DNA from 2 places in the Arthrobacter rhamnosi genome. Region 1 is predicted to be linked to the other one. Evidence: predicted binding sites of a transcription regulator. Region 1 holds the regulator's gene; the other holds the start of a gene.
What was found. The regulator HspR, encoded in region 1, represses chaperone genes until heat shock. The targets are predictions, from matches to a motif close to AAGTTGAGTCNNNNNGACTCAACTT.
Positions count from the first base shown of each region.

Region 2: ACX80I_RS05865 (Hsp20/alpha crystallin family protein) is a predicted target of HspR. The motif match lies at 3,826-3,850, and genes of this name have one in related genera.

Region 1 is NZ_JBTNDT010000005.1:54,761-62,436, forward strand. Features, by position in the region: gene ACX80I_RS11245 (MFS transporter) at 1-1,160, shown strand, start outside; gene ACX80I_RS11250 (DUF695 domain-containing protein) at 1,276-2,319, shown strand; gene ACX80I_RS11255 (SDR family NAD(P)-dependent oxidoreductase) at 2,394-3,077, opposite strand; gene ACX80I_RS11260 (DUF5655 domain-containing protein) at 3,180-3,758, shown strand; gene ACX80I_RS11265 (PspA/IM30 family protein) at 3,715-4,416, opposite strand; gene ACX80I_RS11270 (hypothetical protein) at 4,466-5,032, opposite strand; gene ACX80I_RS11275 (heat shock protein transcriptional repressor HspR) at 5,116-5,544, opposite strand; gene ACX80I_RS11280 (DnaJ C-terminal domain-containing protein) at 5,596-6,588, opposite strand; gene ACX80I_RS11285 (nucleotide exchange factor GrpE) at 6,748-7,410, opposite strand; gene dnaK (molecular chaperone DnaK) at 7,413-7,676, opposite strand, start outside.
Region 2 is NZ_JBTNDT010000002.1:316,802-324,477, forward strand. Features, by position in the region: gene ACX80I_RS05840 (Dps family protein) at 1-63, opposite strand, end outside; gene ACX80I_RS05845 (SRPBCC family protein) at 268-816, shown strand; gene pstS (phosphate ABC transporter substrate-binding protein PstS) at 870-1,982, opposite strand; gene ACX80I_RS05855 (hypothetical protein) at 2,056-2,277, opposite strand; gene ACX80I_RS05860 (SDR family oxidoreductase) at 2,378-3,175, opposite strand; gene ACX80I_RS05865 (Hsp20/alpha crystallin family protein) at 3,310-3,774, opposite strand; tRNA gene ACX80I_RS05870 (tRNA-Val) at 3,986-4,059, opposite strand; gene ACX80I_RS05875 (DUF2630 family protein) at 4,257-4,508, shown strand; gene ACX80I_RS05880 (haloacid dehalogenase type II) at 4,508-5,170, shown strand; gene ACX80I_RS05885 (TrkH family potassium uptake protein) at 5,331-6,716, shown strand; gene ACX80I_RS05890 (potassium channel family protein) at 6,709-7,407, shown strand; gene ACX80I_RS05895 (hypothetical protein) at 7,476-7,676, opposite strand, start outside.

The DNA.
Region 1 (7,676 bases):
TGTTCGCCGGGCTGGCGACCTTCGCCCAGCTGTATTCGCTGCAGGGAGTACTGACCGGGCTCGCCGCCGAATTCGGGGTCTCGCCCGCGGAGGCGGCGCTCTCGGTCTCCGCGGCGACGCTGGGCCTGGCGCTCGCCGTGCTTCCGTGGTCCGCCGTCGCGGACCGTGCCGGGCGCAGGCGGACGATGACATGGGCCATCGGCGCCGCCGTCGTCCTCGGTCTCCTCGCCGCCCTGGCACCCACCTTCGGCCTGCTGATCACCCTCCGCTTCCTCGAGGGCGTGGCGCTCGGCGGCGTCCCCGCCACGGCGCTCGTGTACCTGCACGAGGAAGTGCAGAAGCTCCACGCCGCCGTGGCTGCGGGCACGTACATCGCCGGCACCACGCTCGGCGGACTCGCAGGACGCCTCGTGGCCGGGCCCGTCGGGGATGCGTTCGGATGGCGGGCGGGTGTGCTCAGCGTCAGCATCATGGCGGGAGGCGCCGCCGTCGCCTTCGTCCTGCTCGCACCCCGGCCGCGCGGTTTCCACCCCGTCGTCCGGGGGCAGGGCCCGTCACTCGTCCGACGTGTCGCCACCAATCTGCGCTCCCCCCGGCTCCTGGCCGTCTACGCGCAGGGGTTCCTCCTCATGGGCGGATTCGTCGCGGTCTACAACTACCTCGGGTTCCACCTCGAGGCACCGCCGTTCCTCCTGCCTGCGTCCCTGGTGAGCCTGCTGTTCCTCGCCTACCTCTCGGGCACGGTGACCTCGCGGGTGGCCGGAGGCCTGAGCGTCCGGTTCGGGCGCCTTCCCGTCCTCCTCGCGGCGGTTCCCGTGATCCTGGCCGGGCTCGTGATAACACTCGCGGGGTCCGTTCCCCTGGTGGTCCTCGGCCTCGTCATCTTCACGGGCGGCTTCTTCGCCGCCCATTCCGTCTCCTCCGGCTGGACACCCGTCCTCGCGAGCACTGGCCGCGCCCAGGCGTCCGGGCTCTACAACTTCGCGTACTACGCCGGGTCGAGCCTCTTCGGCTGGCTGGGCGGACTGTTCTTCGGCCAGTACGGCTGGCCGGGGGTCGCCGCGTTCACTGGCACGCTGGCCGTGGTGGCCGGCCTCCTCGCCGTCCTCGGGTTGCGCGGCGCGCCCGGCAGCACCCCTCCCGCCCACCGGACCGCCTGACGGCACTCCCCGCACACCCGCCGACGGTCGCCCATCCGGGCCCCGCCCGGGTAGATTCACTGGAGTCGGAGCGACCGGACGATCCGGGACGCGCGCACCAGGAGAACGCAGGACCATGGGTATTTTCAGGCGCCGGGCCGCCGCGAGCCGGCGCATCGGCCGGGGAATCGGCAGGGACCCCATTGCGGACTTCTGGCAGTGGTGGGCCGACGACGGCGAGGAGCTGCTGACCTCCGCGACGCGCGCCGGCGACTTCGACGCGTACGTCGATGTGATGACCACCCGGGTCAAGGCGATCGCCCGCGGCCTCGAATGGGAGACGCGGACGGGCACCGAGGCCGAGCACACCCTCTGCGTCTCCAGCGGCGGGAATCCTTCGCTGCGCCCTGTGGCGGAGCGCTGGTACCGGGCATCGCCCCCGGCGAGCAGGCGGTGGGAGTTCGTTCCCGCCCGCAGCGCCAAACCGGACATGCTCGAGTCCACCATCACCTACCGCGGCAGGACCTTCGACCTGCGCCGCACCCGGGTCCACACGTCGCTGACCCGGGCCGGGGACGGTCTGATCGTGTCCGTCCACAACCCCGGTTTCACGGGCCAGTGGGACGACGAGCACGGCCTCTGCGTGCTGATGCTCGAATGGCTCCTGGGAGAGGACGACGTCGAACGCTGGGTCCGTCGCGTGGACTGTATCGTCCACGACGTCGTGGACAGCATTCCGGCGGCCGACCTGCCCGCCCGCGTGGCCGAGCTCGCCCGCACCGCACCCGAGCCGGGCTGGCTCCTGATGGAGGGGAAGCTGGGCTCCGGGCATCCCATCCTGGTGCGTGTGCTGCGGCCGCTGCGCTGGATCGACCATCCGGACTTCGACCTCCACACGGCCCTGCGCGTCGCGTTCGACGCCGATGAGCAGGGACTGCCCCGGCCTCCGGTTCTGGCGGAGCTGGACGAACTCGAGGGCGGGCTGGTGCGTGCCCTCGGACAACGCGGCATGCTCGTGGCCGCCGAGACCTCGAAGGGTGCCCGGACGTTCCACTTCTACTCCGATTCGGAGGACCAGAACGGGCGGGACGTCTTCGATGCCGCCGCTCGCGGCCGCCATTCCGTCACCGCCAGGCACACGCTGGATCCGGGCTGGCGGAAGGTGCAGGACTTCGCGTGATGGCGGGCGCCATGGCCGGCTGCATCCTTCGGCCGGTGCCGGCCGGAGTCCGAACGCGGGGTGTCCGCCGGGTGTCAGAATGCGGACGACGGCAGGTCCCGCTCGCCCTCCCGGATCGCGGTGACGATGCGCCCGGCGACTGCCACCGGGTCCTTGCCCTGCGGGAGCTTCGGGGCATCCCCGGCGATGGGCCTCGACGCCAGCCCGGTCTCGGTGTGCGGCGGACGGGCATCCAGCACACGGACGCCCTGCTTCCGCAGCTCCAGCGTCAGCGCTTTGCCGTAGGCACTGAGGCCGGCCTTGGTGGCCGAGTACGCCGCCATGCCCGCCGTCGGGCTCTCGGCGACGACGGCGCTGATCTGGGCCACGAACGAGTCCCTGCCCAGCTTCGGGGCGACGTCGCGCATGAGCCGCATGTAGCCGAGGAGGTTGACGAGCACGAGTTCGTCGAGGGTGTCGTCGTCCACCTCGACGGCGGGGCCGAAGGCGACGACCCCGGACGCGAAGACGACCCCGTCGAGCTCGCGTCCGTAGACGGCTGCGGCGATGTCCGCGGGACCGGTCAGCTTCCCCAGGTCGGCGGCAACGCGACCGACGACGGCGTCGCCGAGTTCATCCGCGAGTTGCGCGAGCTTCTCCTCGGACCGGCCGGAGAGCGTGAGCTGGGCGCCCTGGGCCGCCAACTGGCGTGACAGCTCCCCGCCGAGCACCCCGGTAGCGCCGACGACGAGGACGTGGGACCCGCTCAGCTCTGTCATCGCCCGAGTGTAGCAACGCCCTCCGGGCTTCTCCGCGCTTCGCAGCCACCGCTCATCGGTTGCGCCACCGGGCGGGAAGCGGGGCGCCGCTACAGTGGGGGCATGAGCGGAATGCGGAGCTGGCAGCCGATGGTGGACACGAATGCCGCGCGTCTCCTCCGCACGACGGGCCGGACGCCCGCGGAGTGGGCGACGGCGGCACGCGAGGCGGGGATCACCGGGCGCGACGAGCTGTCCCGCTGGCTGAAGGACCAGGGTGTCACCGGGTACAACCTGATGAGCGTGGACTGGGAGGTCTTCGGGCTCCCGGAGTTCTTCCTTCGAACCGCCGACGAACTCTACGACGGCCAGTACGCGGACCGGCCGCTCCTGAAACCCATCGCGGACCGGCTCCTCCTGTGGGCCGCCGAGACCCCCGGCACCGTCATCCAGATGCGCAAGACCTACGTGTCCCTGCAGACGTCGCGCCGGAAGTTCGCGCAGGTCACGCCCAGCACCAGGACCGCGGTGGACCTGTTCTTCCGCCTGGCGGTGCCGGATCTGCCAGGGCTCGAACCGGTCCGCACCAGTGATCCGTTCGCGTGGCGCATCCGGCTCCGCCGGGAGGAGGACGTCGACGACGCAGTCCTCCGGGCCCTCAGTGCTGCCCTGGAGGATAGCCTCGGGAGTTCCTCCGCTTGAGGTCCTCGAGCTCCTGCTGGGCGGCCGCCTCGGCTTCGAGCTCCTCGAAGGCCTGCTGGAGTCGCGGCGACGACGGGTCGGTCCACGACAGTTCCTCGCGTGCCTGGGCCTGCGCCTCGAAGCGCCGGACCTCGAGTTCGGCGCTGCGGCGCGCGGCGTCGATCGCCGCGGCCTCCCGCGACGAGGAGGCAAGCGCATCGTGGACGCCGATGGCCGCCTGTGCTGCCGCACGGCGGGCGCGCAGGGCGTCGTAGTCCATCGCGTTCTGCCTCACGCGCTCCTCCAGCCGCTGCACGTCGTCGTGGAGCCTGCGGGCCTGTTGCTCCGCTTCGCGCAGCTGGCCCGTGAGTGTCTCCAGGCGTCGCCGTGCGGTCATCGATTCACGGATCGCCGCGCGGGCGGCGTCGTCGTCACCGCGCTGCGCCGCGGCCGCAGCCGCCGCCTCGACCCGGTTGAGGTAGTCGGCAGCGTCATTGGCTGCCAGCCCTACGCGGTGGTGGTGGGCCGCGACGTCGGCCGCCCCGCGCCGCGCCTGGTCGAGCAGCCTGCGTTGCGCCAGCTGCGCGTCCTGCGCCTGGACGCTCGGATCCTGCTTGGACTCGGCCGCCGCGGAACGGTTGGCCTGCACGATGCGCGTGATACGGCGTCTGATCGACACGTCGGACCCCCCGGGGACTGGTTGGAAGAAGGCTACCTGGTGAAACCGATTACCAGGCCTGCCGGTTCCCGTAGCTGTCCCGCCAGGTGGTCATCGCGGAGATCTCCGTGCGCAGCCGATGCGTGGCCTGCTCGAGCTGGAGCGTGTCGATGGAGCGCGAGGTCTGGAGGAGGGAACGGCGCAGGTCGGCCGAGAGCTCATCGAGGGCATGTGCCTGTGCGGCGAGGTCCGCGGTCCATTCCTGCTTCAGCGCACGGTTGGGCTCGCGGTCCGCGGCCCGCAGGAGGTGGTCCAGCGATGCCGCTGCCTGGTCGATCTCCGCGGCGGCGCGCGGGAGGTCGCCGACGGGACGGCCCTGTGCCGTCGCCTCGGCCAGGGCCAGATGCGTCGCGCGGGAGGAGCGCTTGAGGTCACCGATGAGCCGCGCAGGCTCCCGGGTGAGTCGATCCGGTGCGTAGGCGCGTGCGGCGAGGAGACCCCGGTCCTTCGTGCGCTCGATGATCCTCGACCGCTTGACCTTCCGGACCACCAGCCAGCCGGCCACGCCCGTGCCCGCGCCCAGCGCGGTGAGTACGCCGGCACCGATCGCCAGGGCCTCGACGAAAACTTCAAACATGGGGCATCTCCGGGGTGGATTCCATCTGACCAGTCTGCCCGCGTCCCCTGACAAATTCCACCAGGGGCCGGCGTCGTGCTGACCTAGCGTGCCGTGCGGGCCGCGTCCGGTCGCCACACGACGAGCGCCTGGCTGCGCGGGCGCGGACGCTGGCCGCGGGCCAGCGTGACCACGTCGCCGGCGAGCCCGGCGGCGAAGATCCTGCTGGATTCGGCCTGGACCCGGCGCGCGGCCAGTTCGGAGGACAGCTCGGTGACGCGCGACTGCAGTGCTGACACCTGGTTCTCGAGTTCGAGGATGCGACGGATGCCCTCGAGCGACACCCCTTCCTGCGACAGCCTCTGGATCTCGCGCAGCGTGCTGACGTCCTTCGGGGAGTAGCGCCGGGCACGGCCCGGTGCCCGGCTGGGCGTCACCAGGCCCAGCCGGTCGTACTGCCGGAGCGTCTGCGGGTGCATGTCAGCGAGCTCGGCGGCCACGGAGATGACGTAGATGGGCACCGTGTGGTCCATTGCATGCCTCCTTCCGCTGCCGGTGCTCCCGGCGGTTGCTCAAATGTACTGTTACAGCCGAGCCTTCGCAGCGAGGCCGGCACGCGGATCGGCGTCCTTCGTCGCGTCCCGGAACGCCTCGACGGCGGCCTCGGCGTCCTTCGACAGATTCTGCGGGACGACGACGTCGACGGTCACCAGGAGGTCACCTGTCGCCTTCGCGGTCTTCACGCCTCGGCCCTTGAGCCGGAGGGTCCTTCCGGACGGTGTTCCGGCGGGGATCCTCATCTTCACCAGCTCACCGGTGAGGGTCGGCACGTCGATCTGCGCTCCGAGCGCCGCCTCGGGAAAGCTGACGGGCACGTGGACGCGGATGTTGTCGCCGTCGCGCGTGAAGAGCGGGTGGTCCTTCACGTGAACGGTGACCATGAGGTCACCCGGTCCGGCCTGGCCGGGTTGTCCCTTGCCCTTGACGCGCACCTTCTGCCCGTCCCGGATGCCGGCAGGGATACGCACGTCGATCTGCTCGCCCGAGGGCTCGCGGAGGCCGATCGTGGTCCCGTTGATGGACCCGCCGAACGAGATGGACGTGCTGGCGGTGCGGTCGGCGCCCTTCTGCGGACGCGTCGACTGGAAACCACCGGGGAAGCCGCTGCCACCCATGCCCCCGCTGCCGAACAGGTCGGCGAATTCGGGAGGCAGGTTGCCGTTCGAGAAGCCGGTGCGCTGGCGCGTGCCCGTGGTCTGGCCGAACAGGTTCCCGAAGATGTCCTCGAATCCGGCACCGCCTGCACCGCCGCCCGCGCCGCCCGCGGAGAACCGTGCACCGCCGCCCATCGCGCGGATGGCGTCGTACTGCTGGCGCTGCTCGGCGTCCGACAGGACGGAATACGCCTCCGATACGTCCTTGAACGTCCGCTCGGAGCCTGCATCACCCTGGTTCTGGTCGGGGTGATGCTTGCGGGCGAGCTTCCGGTAGGCCTTCTTGATATCGACGTCGGACGCATCTTTGGAGACACCGAGGATCTTGTAGAAATCCTTGTCGACCCAATCCTGACTAGCCAACTGGCGTCTCCTTTCGTAGTTCTTCCAATAGAGAGGTGAGTAAGCGGCGGGAGCCGGGGCAGTCCCCGAGGAAGGCGGCTTCAATATTCCAAGGGCCGCCAGGCCCGCAGGAATTTCGTTGCCGCCGTTCGGGGACCGTCCCGGCGCTCATGGTGCTGGTTACTCCGGAACCGCCACGATGACCTGCGCGGCCCGGAGGACGCGCTCGCCCTTGCGGTAGCCCGCACGGAGGATCTGGCTGACGCTGTCGGCCTGGACGTCCGCACTCGGCTGCTGCATGAGCGCTTCGTGGATGTTCGGGTCGAACGCGACGCCGACCTCATCGATGCGGGTGAGCTCGTACGCCTTGAGGACGTTCTCGAGCTTGCCCGCGATCGCCGCGAACGGGCCCTCGGCCAGGTCGCCGTGCTGGCGTGCGGCGTCGATGTCGTCGAGGACGGGCATCAGCGAGTTGATGACGCCGATGACCGCCTGGTCCCGGGCGACGTCGCGGTCACGCTCGACGCGCCGCCGGTAGTTCACGTACTCGGCCTGCAGGCGGAGCAGATCATCACGGAGTTCCGCGATGACCTGCTCGGTAGGGTCGGTCTCGCTGTCGGCGCCGGCCTCATTCAGGATGGCCTCGGCCTGAGCCAGGGCGTCTCCCTCGGAGGCATCACCGGTGGGGGCGGCCGGCCCTCCGGCCGCGGATTCCTCCGCGGCCGGAGCACCGGTGTCGTTCTGCTGCCCACGGACTTCGCCCGTCTCGGGGTCGATCTTCCGGTCGTCGGGTGAGCTCACCGGCTCCGACTGGTGCTCTTCTTCATTTCCGTGGTGCGGCATGGCTACTTCTTCTCGCTGGCGTCTTCGTCAACCACCTCGGCGTCGACGATGTCCTCGTCGCTGCCTGCGGAGGCTGACTGGTCATCGGCTGGGGCGCCCCCGGCGGAGCCGGCGTCCTGCTGGGCGGAGGCGTAGATCGCTTCGCCGAGCTTCGACTGGGAAGCCTGCAGTTTCTCGAAGGCCGACTTCACCTCGTCGTCGTTGTCCTGCGACTCGAGCGCCTTCTTCAGTGCGTCGACGTCGGCCTGCACATCGGTCCGGACGTC
Region 2 (7,676 bases), on a different contig from region 1:
CAGTTCGATCAGATCGACCAGGACGGCCTGCATGTTGTCCGTGAGGGTGGGTGAAGCCTTCATTAATCCTCCAGTGCTAGAGAGATTTTCTCCTCCCGGCAGGGCACCGGACGCGCCGATCCTCGCCGGGGGACTCCTTTCACACTAGCCCTGCGCGTTGGCCAAATCCAACGGATCTGCATACGCTAAGGGGACTTACGGTTTTGCCGTTCCGCATCTCCGAACGGGAGCGGACGGCGCCGGAGTCTCTACGAAGGAGGAACCGTTTTGGCTTCAGTACAGGAATCTATCGACGTAGCAGTACCGGTCAGTACGGCCTACAACCAGTGGACCCAATTCGAGAGCTTCCCGCAGTTCATGGGCGGCGTCGAGTCCATCACGCAGACCTCGGACACCACCACCCACTGGGTGACGAGCATCGGTGGCGTGAAGCGCGAGTTCGACGCCGAGATCACCGAGCAGCACCCGGACGAGCGTGTCGCCTGGAAGAGCACCGACGGCGAATCGCATGCCGGCGTGGTCACCTTCCACCGCCTCGACGAGAACACCACGCGGCTCATGGTGCAGATCGACTGGCACCCCGAGACGTTCACCGAGAAGATCGGCGCCGTCGTGCACGCGGACGCCGCGCAGGTGAAGGGCGACCTCAAGAGGTTCAAGCAGTTCATCGAGAAGAGCGGCGGGGAGACCGGCGCCTGGCGCGGGAACGTCGAGGCACCGCCGACCGGTGGCACCACCGACGCGACACCCGCGAACAGCACGCTGCCGGACACCTCCACGAACGACCCCGATTCGGGCGGTCCGCGCATCGGCTGACGGCGCTCCGGTGACAGGAGGCGGATCCCCAGGGGGTCCGCCTCTTCGCTGTCCTAGGGGATGTCCCCGACCTCGATCGATGCGATCGACTCGGCCGCCTGCCGGGACAGCTCGGGCGGGATGGGCGAGCTCTTCGCGGCCTCTGCGGCCTCGGCCTGGCCTTCCGCGCTGACGGCGTAGGTTCCGAAGGCCCGGATGACGTCGGCGCTCGCCTCGTTCTCGTAGCGCGCGCAGTAGACGTGGTAGGACACCAGGACCAGAGGGTAGACGCCGGGCTCACCCGTGGTCCGGTCCAGCTCCAGTGCGATGTCGTAGTCCTCGCGTCCCGGCACGCGGGTGGCGAGGTCGACGGCGGCAGCCGCCGCCTCCGAGCTGACCGGCACATAGTCCTCGCCGACCTTCAGGGCCGCGCGGCCGAGGGGGTCGCCCACCGCCGAGTCGTCGGCATAGGTCACCGCACCGACGGTACCGGCCACGGTGCTCACCACCCCGGCGTTGCCCTTGGCGTTCTCGTTCTCGAGGCCCTCCGGCCACGTTCCGTCGGGCTCCTCGGTCCAGATCTCGGGAACCACCGCGTGCAGGTAGTCCGTGAAGTTCTCGGTGGTCCCCGAATCGTCGGACCGGCTGACGGCCGAGACCGGCAGGGCCGGGAGGTCGACGCCGTCGTTCTGCGCCGCGATGGCGGGGTCGTTCCACAGGGCGATGTCGCCCCGGAAGATGCGGGCCACGGTGGCGGCGTCGAGCTTCAGTTCCGGGATGCCCGGGAGGTTGAACGCCACGCTGATGGGCGAGACGTAGGCCGGGATGTTGAAGGCACCTCCCGGCCCGCACACCTCCGTGGACTCGGCGAGTTCCTCGTCGCTGAGGTAGGCATCGGAGCCCGCGAATCCCACGGCTCCGGCCAGCAGGGCCCCGCGCCCGGCTCCGGAGCCGTCGGGCGAGTACTGCACCTGGGCCCGCGGATAGAGCGTGGCGAAGCCCGCACGCCAGGCGTCCATCGCCGGGCCCTGGGCCGAGGATCCCGCCGCGGTCACCGCTCCCTGCAGGCTCGTGTCCCCGCGCTGCGCCGCGGCTTCCTGCTCCGCGCCCAGCGGGTAGTCGGAACCGCAGGCGGTCAGGCCGAGGAGGGCGGCGAGGGACAGGGACAGGGTGGCTCGGATTCTCACCGGAGCAACGTTACAGGTGGCGAAAAGGTGAACCCAAGGTGGACGGCGGATGGACGTGCTGATTGCGGTCCGGTCACCCGCGGCGCAGGCGGTACCCGTCCGACCGGTGCACGAGCCGGCGGCCGCCGCCGTCGTTCAGGAGGATCCACAGCACTGAGGCATCATCGGTCCTCATGTCCAGCACGCCGCGGAGCTGCGTCCCTGCCGGGTGCTGGAGGGTCACGTTTTCGCCGCGCCGGAAGCCCGACCAGTCCTGGGATTCGAAATCGCTGACGGGGGAGGGGGATGCGTTCATGGCGGGCCTTTCGCAGGAGTTCGGGATCCCCACGCTAGCCCTGCCGCCTGAACGCCCTCTGAACGTGCGTTGAAGGGTGGGGGCGGGCCGGATCCGGGGATCAGAGGGTGCGCCAGTCCCCGCTCGTGAGGTGCGAACCTGCCTGCGGCCCCATGAGGAGCATCCCGCCGTCCACCACGAACGAGGCGCCGTTGACGTAGCTGGACGCGCCGGATGCGAGGAAGGCGACGACGTCGGCGATCTCCTCCGGGGCGCCCGGGCGGCCCAGGGGGATGCCGGGGCGGTCCATGCTGTGCGGATCCTGGTCCTCGGAATCGTTCATCGGGGTGTTGATCTCGCCGGGCAGCACGGCGTTGGCGGTGATCCCCCGGTCGGCGAGCTCGAGCGCGATGGTCCTCACCAGGCCGCCGAGCCCGTGCTTGGAGGCGTCATAGGCGGCCGAGCCGACGCGCGGCTGCTCCTGGTGCACGCTGGTGACCGCGATGATCCGCCCGCCCCGGCCGCCGTCGATCATGTGGCGGGCGGCACGCTGGATGCAGACGAAGGCGCCGTCGAGGTTCGCGCCCAGGGTGCCGCGCCAGGTGTCCCAGTCCGTCTCGAGGAACAGGGTCCCGCCGTTGACGCCCGCGTTGTTGACGAAGACGTCGAGTCCGCCGAGCTCCTGTGCGAGCTGGTCGATGACATCCCCGCACGCCGGGGCGTCCGTGGTGTCCAGCTGGGCTACAGCGGCGCGGACGCCCTTCTCGCGGACGAGGCGCGCGGTCTCCTCGGCGCCCTCCGAGTCCGAGTGCCAGGTGACGCCGACGTCGCATCCGGCGGCTGCGAGGGCGATGGCGGTGGCCCGCCCGATACCCGAATCGGAGCCGGTGACGATTGCCTTGCTCGGTGTGAAGTCCATACCCCATCCTTTGCACCCGGGTCAGGAGTGTGCAAGGAAAAAGTGAGGGTGCCGCGGCGGCTTGGTGGGGAGTCGGGGAGGTATTAAGGACAGCAACCCCCGGGCGGGCGCCCGGGGGTTGCTGTCAGAAGGGATCAGGCCTCGACGGCTCCCTGGCGTCCGGCGTCGGATGCAGGGGCTTCGACGGCCGTGGACTCGACTGGGGAGTCACCGCTCACGATCTCGATCTTGCGGGGCTTCGCGCGCTCGATGACGGGGATCATCACGCTGAGGACACCGTTCTCGTAGCGTGCGGAGATTCCCTCCGTGTCGACACCCTGGCCCAGGTTGAGCTGGCGCAGGAACGAGCCGCTCTCGCGCTCCCGGGTCAGCCACTTGACGCCCTCCGCGCTGCGCAGCGTGCGCTCCGCGCGGATGGTCAGGAGCTGGCCGTCGACGTCGATGTCGACCGATCCGGGATCGATGCCCGGAAGGTCCGCGGCTAGGACGTAGTGGTCCTTCTCGCGGTAGAGGTCCATCGGCATGAGACGGAGTCCCGGACGGCTCTCCAGAAGAGCGCCGGCAACGCGGTCCAGCTCGCGGAACGGATCAAACTTCATGGCCACTGGAAACATCTCCTTCACAGATGCCACCGGCAGGTGGGTTCTTCAGGGTTGAGCGCCCCTCGCTCAACTACGAAAAATGTTAGCACTCGACCCTAGGGAGTGCTAACGAATTTTGTTCGCTCAGAACGAACGGCGTGCACAGAAAAGAAGGCCCGTACCAAGCGGTACGGGCCTTCCTCGTGGTGCTGTCACCAGCCGATCCTCGTGCCTGCGCGGGGCCTCGATCCCCGGGCCTTCCGCGTGTGAAGCGGATGCTCTACCAGACTGAGCTACACAGGCAATTGGTTCTCCAACAGCTTAGGCCATCCGGGCGCCGCACCAAATTCCCCTCCCGCGCGACGTCCTCCACCTCGGGTGCTGCGCTGGTCATCGGTGTCCCGTCTCAGTAGCCTGAAGGAAAGCCTGCTGAGCATTGTGACCGGTCCGGGACCGATTCCGGGCTTCCGCGGGCATCGCCACGACGAAGGGACCGCACCATGAACAACCAGGACATCCTGCAGCGCATCCAGGCACTCGTGCAGGAGGAACACGAACTCCGCGAGCAGCCCCAGGACGCCGGAGCCGGAGCGGAGCACCAGGACCACGCGGCCCGGCTGAAGCGGGTCGAGGAGGACCTCGACCAGTGCTGGGACCTGCTCCGCCAGCGCCGGGCGAAGGCCGACGCCGGCGAGGACCCTGCAGAGGCCGACGCCCGTCCCATTCCCCAGGTGGAGGGGTACCGCCAGTAATGGCAGTCCCACTGGTGCTGTTCGACGTCAACGGGACGCTCTCGGACATGGGGCTCATGTCCCAGCACTTCGAGGAGATCGGAGTACCTCCGCAACTCTCCGCACTCTGGTTCGCCTCGGTCCTCCGGGACGGCTTCGCGCTGACCGCCGCCGGACAGAACCCGGCCTTCCGTGCGGTCGCCGAGGGGGCACTGCATGCGGTGCTCGCGGGTCAGGTCCTCAACCGGGACGCCGACGCCGCCGTCGCGCACGTGATGGACGCCCTCCAGGAGCTTCCGGTGCACCCGGACGTGCCCGAGGGGATCCGCGCGCTCACCGGGGGAGGCTTCGGTACCGCAGCGCTCACCAACGGCTCCCGGGCGACAGCGGAGGGCCTGCTGGAGCGGGCCGGCCTCTCCGTCGACACGGTGCTGTCGGTCGAGGACGCCCCGCGGTGGAAGCCCGCGCCCCAGGCCTATGCCTATGCGGTCGAGGCGCTGCAGCGGCAGGCGGGCGACGTCGTGCTGGTCGCCGTCCACCCCTGGGACATCGACGGCGCCGCCCGCGCCGGCCTCCGCACCGCCTGGCTGAACCGTGACGCGGTTCCGTACCCGCCCGCCATGACGCCTCCGGACCACGAGGTGGCCTCGCTCACCGACCTGCCCCGCGTCCTCGCGGCGTGAGACTGGAGCAGCGCGGCATCAAGGAAGCGTAAAGACGTCGCCGGGCCGCCCGGTGTCCGCTTGAATGGGTAGGTGGGGCCGACCGGCTGCACCCCTGCCACCCGTCCCCTGGAGGTCGAGCATTCCCGTGAGGCCGAGCAGGAGAACCTCCCGGGAGCCGGTGCCGGCCGCAGCAGTCCTGCGCGGCTCGCTGAGGACCCTCCGGGCCTGGGTGGCGCGCCACAGCCCCAGGCATCCCGCCCAGGTGATCGTGCTCGGCTTCGCGGCGGCGATCCTCGTCGGCACCGCACTGCTGATGATCCCGACATCGAAGGCCGGACCGGGCAGTGCGACCTTCCTCGAGGCCCTGTTCACGGCGACCTCCGCGGTCTGCGTGACAGGGCTGGTCGTCGTCGACACCCCCCGCTACTGGACCGGTGAAGGCCACGTCATCATCCTCGCCCTGATCCAGGTCGGCGGCTTCGGCATCATGTCCTTCGCATCGCTCCTCGGGGTCCTGCTCGCCCGTCGCCTGGGTCTGCGCTCCCGGATCCTGACGGCGGTCGAGACCAAGAGCGAGGGATTCGGCGACGTCCGCAACGTGCTCCTCGGCGTCCTGCGCATCACGCTGGTCGTGGAGGCCGCAACCGCGGTCCTGCTGGGGGCGCGCTTCTTCCTCGCCTACGGCTACGGCCCGGGAGAAGCCGCATGGCTGGGGATCTTCCACTCGGTGTCGTCCTTCAACAACGCAGGCTTCGCCCTCTTCAGTGACAACCTGATCGGCTATGTCGGCGATCCGTGGATCTGCCTGCCGATCAGCGCGGCCGTCATCATCGGCGGGCTGGGCTTCCCCGTCCTGTTCGAACTGCGGCGCCACTTCCGGTACCCGCACAAGTGGCACATGAACACCAAGCTCGTGCTGAGCGGCACCGTCCTCCTGCTCACCGCAGGCACCGCCTTCATCACCGCCGTCGAGTGGTCCAACCCGGCGACCCTCGGCACGCTGAGGCCGGGGGAGAGGATCCTCGCCGGGTTCTTCCAGTCCGCGATGGCTCGGACCGCGGGCTTCAACAGCGTGGACTTCGCCGACGTCCACCCCGTCACGCTGCTGGCCACGGACGCGCTCATGTTCATCGGCGGCGGTCCTGCCGGAACAGCCGGCGGCCTGAAGATCACCACGATCGGCGTCCTGGTCTTCATCCTCTACACGGAGATCAGCGGCGGCAACGCCGTCAACATCTTCGGCAAGCGCCTGCCCCGCTCGGCACACCGGCACGCCATCTCGATCGTGCTCCTCGCCGTCGGCCTCGTTCTCGGTGCCACGATGTTCCTCCTGCTCATCACGGACTTCGGCCTGGACCGCGTTCTCTTCGAGGTCGTCTCGGCCTTCGCCACCGTGGGACTCTCCACCGGCATCACGGCCGGCATCCCGCCCGCGGGCCAGGCCGTCCTGATCCTCATGATGTTCGCCGGGCGCCTCGGCCCGGTGACCCTCGCCTCCGCACTCGCGCTCCGTCCTCGACCCCTGTACTACGAATACCCGAAGGAAAGGCCCCTCATTGGCTAGGCAACGCCTGTTCTCCCCCAAGTCCGGCGAGGCGGCCGCGGTCGCCGACACCGTCGCCGTCATCGGTCTCGGCCGGTTCGGCGCCGCCCTGGCCCTCGAACTCGAGGAGGCGGGGACCGAGGTGCTCGGCATCGACAACGACGAGGACGTCGTCCAGTCCTACAACGGCCTCCTCACGCACGTGGTGCGTGCCGACACCACCAAGGAAGAGGCGCTGCGGCAGCTATCCCTGCCCGAGTTCGACCGTGTGGTGGTGGGCATCGGCACCGACCTGGAGGCGAGCATCCTCACGACGTCGATCCTGCTGCGCTTCGAGCGGCCCACCATCTGGGCGAAGGCCATCAGTGAGGCGCACGCCCAGATCCTCTCGCAGCTCGGCGTGGAGCGGGTGATCCGGCCCGAGCACGACATGGGCAAGCGCGTGGCCCACCTGGTGCGCGGCACGATGCTCGACTACGTGGAGTTCGAGGACAACTTCGCGATGGTGAAGACCCGCCCGCCGCGTGAGTACTGGAACCGCGAGCTCGGCACCACGGGCCTGCGCGCGAAGTACGGCGTCACCGTGGTCGCCGTGAAGCGCAAGGGAGGCGAGTGGGACTACACGACGGCGCAGACCACGCTCTACGACGACGACGAGATCATCGTGGCGGGTCCGACGGCCAAGGCGGAGTTCTTCAGCTCCCTGGTCTAGGACGGCTCCAGGATCCCGGAGACGTCCCGATGGCCGGGAGCGTCAGCCCGTGGGTCTCGGTCCGGGTCTCAGGTCTTCCGTGAAAGCCAGGACAATGTCAGCGCACCGGCGCTGCGCCGGAAACCGCTTCTACCGGAGACGACCTCGAGAACCGCCCAGACGGCCAGGGAGACGGAACTCGCCAGGCGCAGGCGCTCGCGGTTCCTCTCCTCGAGGGCCATGAAGGAGGCGGCGCCGAGCAGCGCCCAGCCGAGGATCGGTGCGTTCGG